DNA from 3 places in the Anaeromicrobium sediminis genome. Region 1 is predicted to be linked to each of the others. Evidence: riboswitches for the same ligand, from Rfam matches in the RefSeq annotation. Region 1 holds a riboswitch; each other region holds the start of a gene.
What was found. A riboswitch is a leader RNA that binds a small molecule or an ion and turns the genes downstream of it on or off. The one in region 1 is predicted to bind cobalamin.
Positions count from the first base shown of each region.

Region 1 (3,291 bases):
CCCATGGCCACCACTTCCATACAGGTAAATGGAAATTTTATATCTACATTCTGATAAACTATGGCAAGATTTTGACTTAGTTCCTTAATAGAATAGTCCTTTAAGCTTTTATTTCTTAAATATACATCTCCACTATAATTATCTAAATTATTAGTCATCACATTTAAAAGGGTTGTCTTCCCACTACCATTAGGTCCTATAATGGTAGTCATTGTACCCTCTTCTAGTTGAAAATTAAGATTTCTAAGTGTTTCCTTTTCTCCATAGGAAAAGGATAAATTTTTAACTTGAAACATATAACTCCTCCTAATTCAAACTCTTATTCCTTGTGATGAATATGTAGATAAAAAATGGTCCTCCAAGTAAGGTAGTAAGTACTCCCACAGGTATTTCCACATTCATAAGAGCCCTAGACCCAGTATCTGCTAACAACAGTAGTTCTCCTCCCAAAAGAGCACCCAAAGGTAACAATACTCTATTGTCTGAACCTACAGTAAATCTTAACATGTGAGGAACTACAAGTCCTACAAATCCTATTATTCCACTTATGGATACACAAACTGCCGTTATTAAGGATCCACAGATTAAAAATATCTTTTTAACCTTTTTCGTGTCTATTCCAAGACTCCTAGCTTCCCTTTCACCTAGACACAGTAAGTTTAAATCCTTAGCGTAATACCAACATATGATTATACAGATACTTATAGTAAAAAAACCAATTTTCACATGTACCCAGCTTCTAGCAGCTAAACTACCCATGAGCCAATTGACTATGGCCGATACGTTTTCCCCAGCTAAACTTTTAATAAACTTAATTCCAGCTGAAAATATGGAACTAACTATTATTCCCGCTATTATTAGATTAGATCCACTTATGTATCCCTTAGTACGTGCTATGAATATTACTATAAATAGGGTGACAAAGGCTCCAATAAAAGAACTTATGGTTATAGGTACATAAATGTCATAAAATAAATTTATGTATATGGCCAAAGTGGCTCCAAGGGCCGCTCCTGATGAAACACCCATAGTATATGAATCTGCCAAAGGATTCATTAAAAGTGATTGAAACACTATTCCTGAAACAGCTAGACCTGCACCCACTACAATAGCAGTAAGAATTCTGGGTAAACGCACATCCCATATTATTTTCACATAAGAATTCTTTATTTCACTATACATTTCAGGATTTTTGATTATTTTCCCACCTATTACTTTAACTACATCTACGTATGTTATTTCTGCTCTTCCTAAATTTACACATAGTATCAATGTGACAATCAAAAGAATAAAAATAAACACTCCCACTATTTTGTTTCCATACTTTTTTGATTTTAACTCATTAATCAGCGACTCTTTCATCATTTCTCCTTACTTGCAATAAAAAAAGAGCTTTCTTCGAAGCTCTTGTTATATACACCATATTTATACAATGGAATTTTTTCCCATCATATTTTCTGTTGTATATTCCGTACTTTCCCTCCGAAAGTTGAATACTTCATACTAAACAAGGTCTCCTGGCTTGGCTTCATATTCATACCTTCCCTTCCCAGAATGCTCATTTTCCAGTGGTTATGAAGGTTTCATCTGCCTTACAGTAGCGGGGGCTGCAGTGGATTTTACCACTTTCCCTACGATTAATATGTTTAATTATTCACTTACACTTGGATTATATATTATTAATTTTTTAAAGTCAATAATTAAGCCTAATTAAAGTCCATTTTTTTTTAGGAGTTGCTAATTTACATGTTTTTTGCTAGAGTTATAAATGATAAATTTATATGTGAAGGACTGGTTAATATGATAAGAATACAAAATATTACCAAAAGCTTCCAAACTTTTAATGCAGTAGATCATCTCCATTTAAATATTGAAAAAGGTACTTTTGTAGGCCTTTTAGGTCCTAATGGAGCTGGTAAAACCACCTTAATAAAAATGTTAGTAGGTCTTTTGAAACCCACTTCTGGAGAAATACTAATTAAAGGTGAAAAAATGCATAGAGGAAATACTTCTTTAAAAAGCAAGATAGGTATAGTTCCCCAACATATTAATCTAGATAAGGAACTTACTGTGGAAGAAAACTTAATATTTGCAGCAAAGCTATACAAAATACCAAAGGAACAAATAAAGCCTCTAGTAGAGGATTTACTTGAATTTTCAGATCTTAAAGGCGTTCAAAATCGTATTACTAAAAAATTATCTGGAGGAATGAAAAGAAAACTAATGATTGCCAAATCATTAGTTAATGATCCTGAGATTTTATTTTTAGACGAACCTACTGTAGGTATTGATTTGAACAACAGAAGAAAGATTTGGGACATCCTAAAGAAAATGAAACACAAGGGCAAAACCATAATTTTAACAACCCACTACATGGAAGAAGCCGAATACTTGTGTGACAAAATAGGATTAATGGATAAAGGTAAGATATTCCATTACGATACAAATGACAACCTAAAAGAAAAAATTGGTAAATATACCATAGAATATTTTAGTGAAGATGATAAGACCATATATAAATACTTTTCTAATATTGTTAATGCACAGGAGTATGCTAAGGAACTAAGTTGTGATTATGTTCTTAGAAATACAAACTTAGAAGATGTATTCTTCAACTTTACAAATAGGAAGGTGTTATAGATGGAAATTTCAACAATACTTTGGAGAGAATTTAAATTCTTTCAAAAAAGAGTTTTTAAGATCACATCCCAATCTGTAGTGACACCCCTATTATATCTCTTGGCCTTTGGTTGGGGCCTAGGTTCTGATATTGTGATAGATGGTAATAACTACATGCACTATATTATCCCTGGTATTATAGCCATGTCTACTATGCACACTAGCTATAATGCCGTATCCATAAGGATTTCCGTTGCTAGGCTTCATGAAAAAAGCTTTGAAGATTATATGACTGCACCTGTTAATTTATCCTTTTTAACTTTAGGATATATTCTAGCAGGAGCATTAAGGGGACTTTACGCTGGTATGATAATTTTATTAATATCTTACTTATTTAAAGCCTATATTCATGTTAATCTTGCCTTTATTGCCATAGCAATGTTAAATAGTTTATTATTTGCAGCATTCGGATATTATGCTGCTATGGTTATAAACTCACACTATGATATGAACAGATTTACTAGTTTTATCATAACTCCCATGACGTTCATATGTGGTACTTTTTTCTCTTTAGATAAGATGCCACTAATAATAAAAAAGCTAATATATATATTACCTCTTACTCATACTATAAATTCATTAAGAGGTATTGCCTTAAGAAATACTTTTGAT
Region 1 covers NZ_NIBG01000021.1:23,063-26,353, reverse strand. Annotated here, with positions in the region: gene CCE28_RS17465 (ABC transporter ATP-binding protein) at 1-296, opposite strand, end outside; gene CCE28_RS17460 (FecCD family ABC transporter permease) at 307-1,362, opposite strand; cobalamin riboswitch at 1,491-1,682, opposite strand; gene CCE28_RS17455 (ABC transporter ATP-binding protein) at 1,747-2,640, shown strand; gene CCE28_RS17450 (ABC transporter permease) at 2,641-3,291, shown strand, end outside.

Region 2 (3,291 bases), on a different contig from region 1:
TTTCTCTTATGCCCCTAGCTCTAGCACCTATCACGTAGTCTTGTGTGTATTCTTCCAATATAGCTGCCCTAATTTGTCTTATATACCTTCCCATCAAGGGGATTGATAAGGTCAAAGCTGGTAAAATTACACTTTTTAGAGAGTATTGATCTGTTATCTTAAACCAATGAAGCTTTACAACAAATATATAAATCAATATAAGCCCTAACCAAAAAGCTGGAATTGATATTCCTACAAAAGAAATTCCTCTTATAATATAATCTAATAGTTTATTCTTTTTAATCGCCGATAAGATACCTAAGGTTAGTGAAAAAGCAATCAAAAATAATAATGCAACAACTGCTAATCTTACAGTCATTGAAATTCTTTGTGATAAAATATCTGCAACTGATTCCCTAGTGGAGTAGGAATATCCCAAGTCCCCAGTTAGCAAATCCTTAAGCCAATTTCCATACTGAACTATAAAAGGATCATTCAGTCCCATTTCCTCCCTTGTCTTTTCTAGTAATTCTTTTGTAGGAATAATATCATGAGATGTAAGCATCATCTCAGCTGGATCACTAGGGCTAATATAGGTAAGACTAAAGGTCAAAAATGATGCCAAGAGCATAACAATTAAAAGTTGTAGAATTCTTCTAAATAAATAACTTTTCATAATATCAACCCACCACTTAATTATTTTCAATAATAAATACTTTATTTAATAACTGTTTTTTGTATAAAAAAAGAATCACACTTCTAGTAAGACTAAATAGTATAAATGCAAGCCATAAGCCATGATTTTTATACTCTGGTATAGCAGTAAAATATCCAGTAATAAATACTAGTAGTGATATAACCATTGAATTTCTAATAGGAGCCGTATAGGTACTCCCAGTGAAAATTCCATAATAGACCATTCCGATACCGATGACAAAAGGGAATACCGCTAACCATATAACATATTCCTTACATAGAGAAATAACATCCTCTAAATTTGTAAAGATACTTATAATATGATCTTTAAAAAGTATAATAAAAGCAGACAAAATTATGCTTAGTACTACCGTACACACATTTGAAATAGATATCACGTCTTTATATTCTTTTACATTATTCTCCCCAACACATTTACCAGCAAAAATACTTGAGGCATTAGACAGCCCATCATATATATAGGATATAATATATTGTATTTGATATAATACTGCATTAGCTGCCAGTATAACTGTTCCTAACTCAGTACCCTTAGCGATAAACATATTAGTCATGATTAAAAGGCAAACTGTTCTTATCATAAGGTCAGCATTCACCCCCATTATTTTTTTGATTGCAACCTTATCTAAAAGTTCACTTTTATAATTTAATATTTTAAACATGTTTATCTTTGTGGATATAATATAGTTTCCTATTATAAATCCATAAAACTGAGAAATAAGTGTAGCATAGGCTACGCCTGCTATACCCATCTTCAGAAACATTACAAAAACTATATCTAGGATAATGTTTAGAACATTTGTAGAAACTTGTAAAAACAATGTTTCCTTTACATATTTTCTTCCCATCAACCACCCTAGATTTACATATCCTATAAGGACACAGGGAGCACCCCAAATGAGTATCTTAAAATACGTAATAGCATGAATGACAACATCAGGTTCTGGATTATATATGTACATAGCTATATTTCTAATAAAAACTTGTAATATAATAAACACACTACTTATAATAAGTGCTATCAAAACGGGTCTAAAATAAGCATAATAACTATCTTTTTCATGCTGGCTACCTAGTGACTGTGCAGAAAATCCCGAAGTACTAACTCTTAAAAATCCAAATAGCCAATACAAGGTATTAAATATAACCGCTCCAATTGCAACTCCTCCAATGTATGATGGATGCTCTAGTCTGCCAATGACAGCCGTATCTACTGCCCCTAAAAGAGGTTGGGTTACAGTGGATATAATAAAAGGTATTGCCAGAGATAAATATTCTTTATAGTTCATAGATTTCCTCACAATTTATAATGTTATTTTTATTAGGCCTATAACCCTTAAGCACATTAAACCTAAGTTCTCAAAAAGCCTATTGATGTAAGTCTAAAATGTACTTTAGAATGGTTTTTAAAATCACCCTTTTTAGCTTTATATACTTAAGTTTCATCATGGTGATTTTCCATAAAGATAATTAGTGAAAATAATAAAGTCTCTTAGCAAACGCTAAGAGACTCTTTTCCCATCTAAAAAAGTAACTTTAAAATAACTAGACCGAAATTTATCCCCTTTCGTCTAACCTTATTATCATTTAAGGCAGGTCTCCTGACTTGTAGTTCAATCTCATTCTACCCTTCCCAGATATTTATCCAGTGGCGTTTTAGAATTCGTCCCTACTTACAGTGGTGGGTCCGTGTCGGATTTTCACCGACTTCCCTATTCTCCTTTTCTTACAAGGCACCTTAACATAAGTATTTAATTTTAGATATTATCAGAGTAGTCCTTCTAGAAGATTCATCTTTTAGAGTAATCCACCCAAATTCCTTTTTCATAAATTACTTTAATACATATTTAAATATTCCATTTATAATTATATAAATGTTATATCCAAAATGCAATAGAATTTATCTGTTCTCTTATTCAAATAATAAATCCTTATTCCATAGCCACCACTTAAGTACATCTGTACAGCTTTTAATTTAAACTCTTTTGAGTATTTATTTATCTTTTATTAATTTCTTGACTAAATTAATAAAAGATAGCATTGATTTTAATCAGTGCTACCTTTCTATCATACATAATATTCTCTAGAAGTTTGTTGTTAAATTACTTCTTTGTATCAATTATATTTTGTATTAGAGCTTTACATTTTCCACAATCAGTTCCTGCTCCTGTTACTTCTCCAACTTTTTCAACTGTATCTGCCCCATCTTTAACTGCATCAACTACGGCTTCCATAGAAACCATTTTGCACCCACAGGCTAATGCTAATATTTTTTTTATATCTTTAATACAATTACCGCAACCTGTTCCTGCTCCTGTAATTTCTTGTATTTCCTCTATAGTACGAGCACCACCAACCATTGCTTTCCTAATATCACCATAACTCACTTGTTTACAGTGGCAAATAATTCTATTTACAGGTATAAGAACAGCCGTTACATAAAGATCTCCATCAGTTCTCATAGAATGCATTGTTCCAGCAGGAGCAATAAATACATCTCCTACCTTTAACTCTACTTCCCCATCTGCTAATACGCCAAACCCTGAACCCTTTATGCAATAAAATACTTCATCTTGAGTTGCATGTTCATGGAGA
Region 2 covers NZ_NIBG01000004.1:191,922-195,212, forward strand. Annotated here, with positions in the region: gene nikB (nickel ABC transporter permease) at 1-655, opposite strand, end outside; gene CCE28_RS07140 (MATE family efflux transporter) at 672-1,985, opposite strand; cobalamin riboswitch at 2,271-2,452, opposite strand; gene CCE28_RS07145 ((2Fe-2S)-binding protein) at 2,799-3,291, opposite strand, start outside.
Region 2: another riboswitch for cobalamin. It lies ahead of CCE28_RS07140 (MATE family efflux transporter); the one in region 1 lies ahead of CCE28_RS17460 (FecCD family ABC transporter permease).

Region 3 (3,291 bases), on a different contig from region 1:
TTCTTAAACTCTCGTTAGTTTGGTAAGGAAGTCTTTTATTTAATAAATTATTTTTTGCCAATATACCATCTAATTCTTCACCTACAGAGGCACCCGTATACAAATTGATTTTAATATTTTCACCCGTTTCTTTTACTAAGTCTGCCAATGCCATAGGTACTGCTTTAGGATATCCAGAAGGAGTAAAACCACTTGTGGCCACATTCATTCCGTCTTTAATTAACATAGCAGCTTCCTTAGGGGAACAGACCCTATCTAGTAAATCTTTATTTCTAATTCTATCTAAACACATAACATATCCTCCTAAAATTTTAATATTGTAGAATCAATAGGTCGTTTCAATTAAGGTCTATTTTATATAACAGTTCTTTGTAATAAAATGGTGAATATTATCATTCCAAATAGAGCAAAGGGATAACTGGCCCCATAGCCTGTTGCCACATAATCACTATCAGATGAATCGATAGCTGCCCCAAGTCCAGGCGTACTTGTCATTCCTCCGCATATTGCACCTGATAGCATAATCCAATTTATTTTAAGGACATATCGTCCTATTAAGAATCCAATAAGAACTGCAAACAAAGAACATAAAAGGGCAACAAATAGTAAGATAAATCCCTCACCCCTAATATTAGTTAAAGTAGAATAACCATATCTAAGGCCTACAATAGATAAAAATATGGATAGGGTTAGATCTCTTATGGCACTTAGAATTTTAGTGTCCATTCTAAAATTCATGAAACCTATTTTTCCTATATGGCCTAGTAGTAGGGCAGAGACTAATACTCCACCTGTAGAGCCTAAACTAAAATAATTGATTGCAGGTCCTAAATAAATTTTTATTTGTCCTATAAAAAAACCTACTATACATACAAATAAAAAGGGCAGTATTTCAAAATTAAGATTGTCTAAATCTATCTTTTCTTTTTCATTATCCATTTCACGTATGAAAGAAATTTTCTCCTTTTCAACGTCAATTTTAAATATTATAGGTAAAAGCTGCATAGAGAATATAACTACTATTACTCCAGGAATATAGCCAACTGCATATCCAAGGCCTACCATGGATTCTGTACCTTTTCCTAAAGCTGAAACGGATTCAAGGGCGGCAGCTAATCCAGGAGAGCTTGTTAATGCACCCACATAAACACCAGATAATGCAAAAATATTTATATTTTTATTTAAAAGAGAAACAATATAACAGCTAAGGGCTCCTGTAAGGGTAATTAGGAAACCTAGTAGCATAAATTTAAAACCATATTTTTTTACTACCTTACCTATATCTGTGGAAGCTAAAAGACCTACAGATGCAATGAAGCAGATTAGGGTAAATAAAAATAATTCCTTTGGAACTAATCCATTTGAAAGTATTTTTTGTGCATAAGCAGGCATTGATGAATCATTAGTATATGGAATTACATATTTCTTGTAAGTAAACCATCCAATAAAGAGTCCTGTGAACAATCCACCTGAATTGCCTAGTTTGATTCTCTTGTATTGAAATTTACCTATAATTAGACCCGATATGACAGACATAAATATTAGTACAAATGGATCCGTGACGAATTTTACGTAATCAAAATTCATAAAAACATATCCTCCTTAATAAAATGAAATAAAAAAATCTCCCTTATCACAAGAGAGATTAGTTACAAATAGGTAGTGAAAATAGGCATGGCTATTTTACATAAGACCTTATCATAACACCTCCTCATCCTCGTGAGTAATTACGGCGTTTATCTTTATGGCAGGTCTCCTGACTTAAGATCATCATAAACCTATACCTTCCCATTTTTAAATAAAAACAGTGGTATAACATAGGTTTACTCCCTATTACAGTGGCGGGACCGTGTTGGATTTTCACCAAACTTCCCTTTTAAATTTTTAGCCTGTAATTAAAAGACTAAAAATACCATAAAGTTCCGTATAGAATTGTTTAAAGTGATTGTATAACAAGAAATATGAAAATGTCAACAAAGATTCAATATTTGTAATATTCTTTCTTATGGCACGAAAGTTGTCTTTTTGTGCTAAATTCTTGTAAGTGAGTAATTAGAAGTTATAAGAGGTGTTTTCATAAAAAGTAAAAACTTAAAAAGTTAGATAATTATCAAACATAAAGTGGAACATTAATTATAATATTTCATTTTTTATGTAGATTAAGTGTTCCATAGATAGGGCTTGTATCATATATATGTATTAACCAGTAAGGAGTGTGTTTGCATGTATTATGATTTTTCAGTGGATACAAGTGACAGAAAGAATTATTTTTATTTATATAAAGAGGATTCTATTAGAAAAGGCATATACTTAGGTCCCATAATTGGACAAGGGTATATGGGAGAAATATATGTGGAGTTTCATAAAGTTAAAGTTAAGGATAAAGTTAATGAAGAACTTTATTATTTAACATTAGATTGTTCAGATAAACTCATAAGTAAATATTTATTTATTAGTTCAGAGGTAAATGATGTATTTAATATAGGTCATAAAGTTAAAGTTAATCTTAAAGTTAATGATGAAGTTGAAATATACCTTTATTCTCATGATGGACTTAAAGTAAATGAGCATGTAGTTAAAGTTAAATTTAAAGTTCAACATGAAGATGAAAAGTTTTCATTAAAGTATAACTTTTGCCCTAATGCCCACAAGTAGGTTGAATAAGCCTTATGTGGGTATTATTTTGCTTAAAAGAGGAAAAATAAGAAAAAATTAGAATATAGAAAGTAACTATATAAAACAGAGGTGAAAGTATGAGACTAGAGGAAAGAATTACTGATCTTAAAGAGGACATAATTAAAAGTACCCAAGAAATAATTAGGATTAAAAGTGTAAAGGCAGAACCAGACGGGGACATGCCCTTTGGTAAAGGGGTAAATGATTGTTTAAATTATGCCCTTAGTTTATGTGAGAGTTTTGGATTTAAAACTAAGAATGTGGACAACTATGCAGGTTATGGGGAAATTGGTGAAGGTAGTGAAATGATAGGAATACTAGTTCACTTAGATGTGGTACCAGAAGGAGATAACTGGACATATCCTCCATATGAGGCTAAAATTCATGATGATAAAATCTATGGACGTGGAACTATAGATGACAAGGGGCCTGCCATAAGTGCCATATATGCCATGAAAGCCATTAAAGATAGTGGTATTCCACTGAATAAGAGAATTAGAATAATATTTGGTACAGATGAAGAAAGTGGATGGGAAGGAATTAACTATTATCTAGAAAGGGAAGAAGTTCCTACTATGGCTTTTACACCTGATGCAGATTTCCCTGCTATCCATG
Region 3 covers NZ_NIBG01000013.1:44,880-48,170, reverse strand. Annotated here, with positions in the region: gene CCE28_RS14215 (acetyl-CoA hydrolase/transferase family protein) at 1-292, opposite strand, end outside; gene CCE28_RS14210 (aspartate-alanine antiporter-like transporter) at 355-1,587, opposite strand; cobalamin riboswitch at 1,730-1,932, opposite strand; gene CCE28_RS14205 (hypothetical protein) at 2,224-2,655, shown strand; gene pepV (dipeptidase PepV) at 2,754-3,291, shown strand, end outside.
Region 3: another riboswitch for cobalamin. It lies ahead of CCE28_RS14210 (aspartate-alanine antiporter-like transporter); the one in region 1 lies ahead of CCE28_RS17460 (FecCD family ABC transporter permease).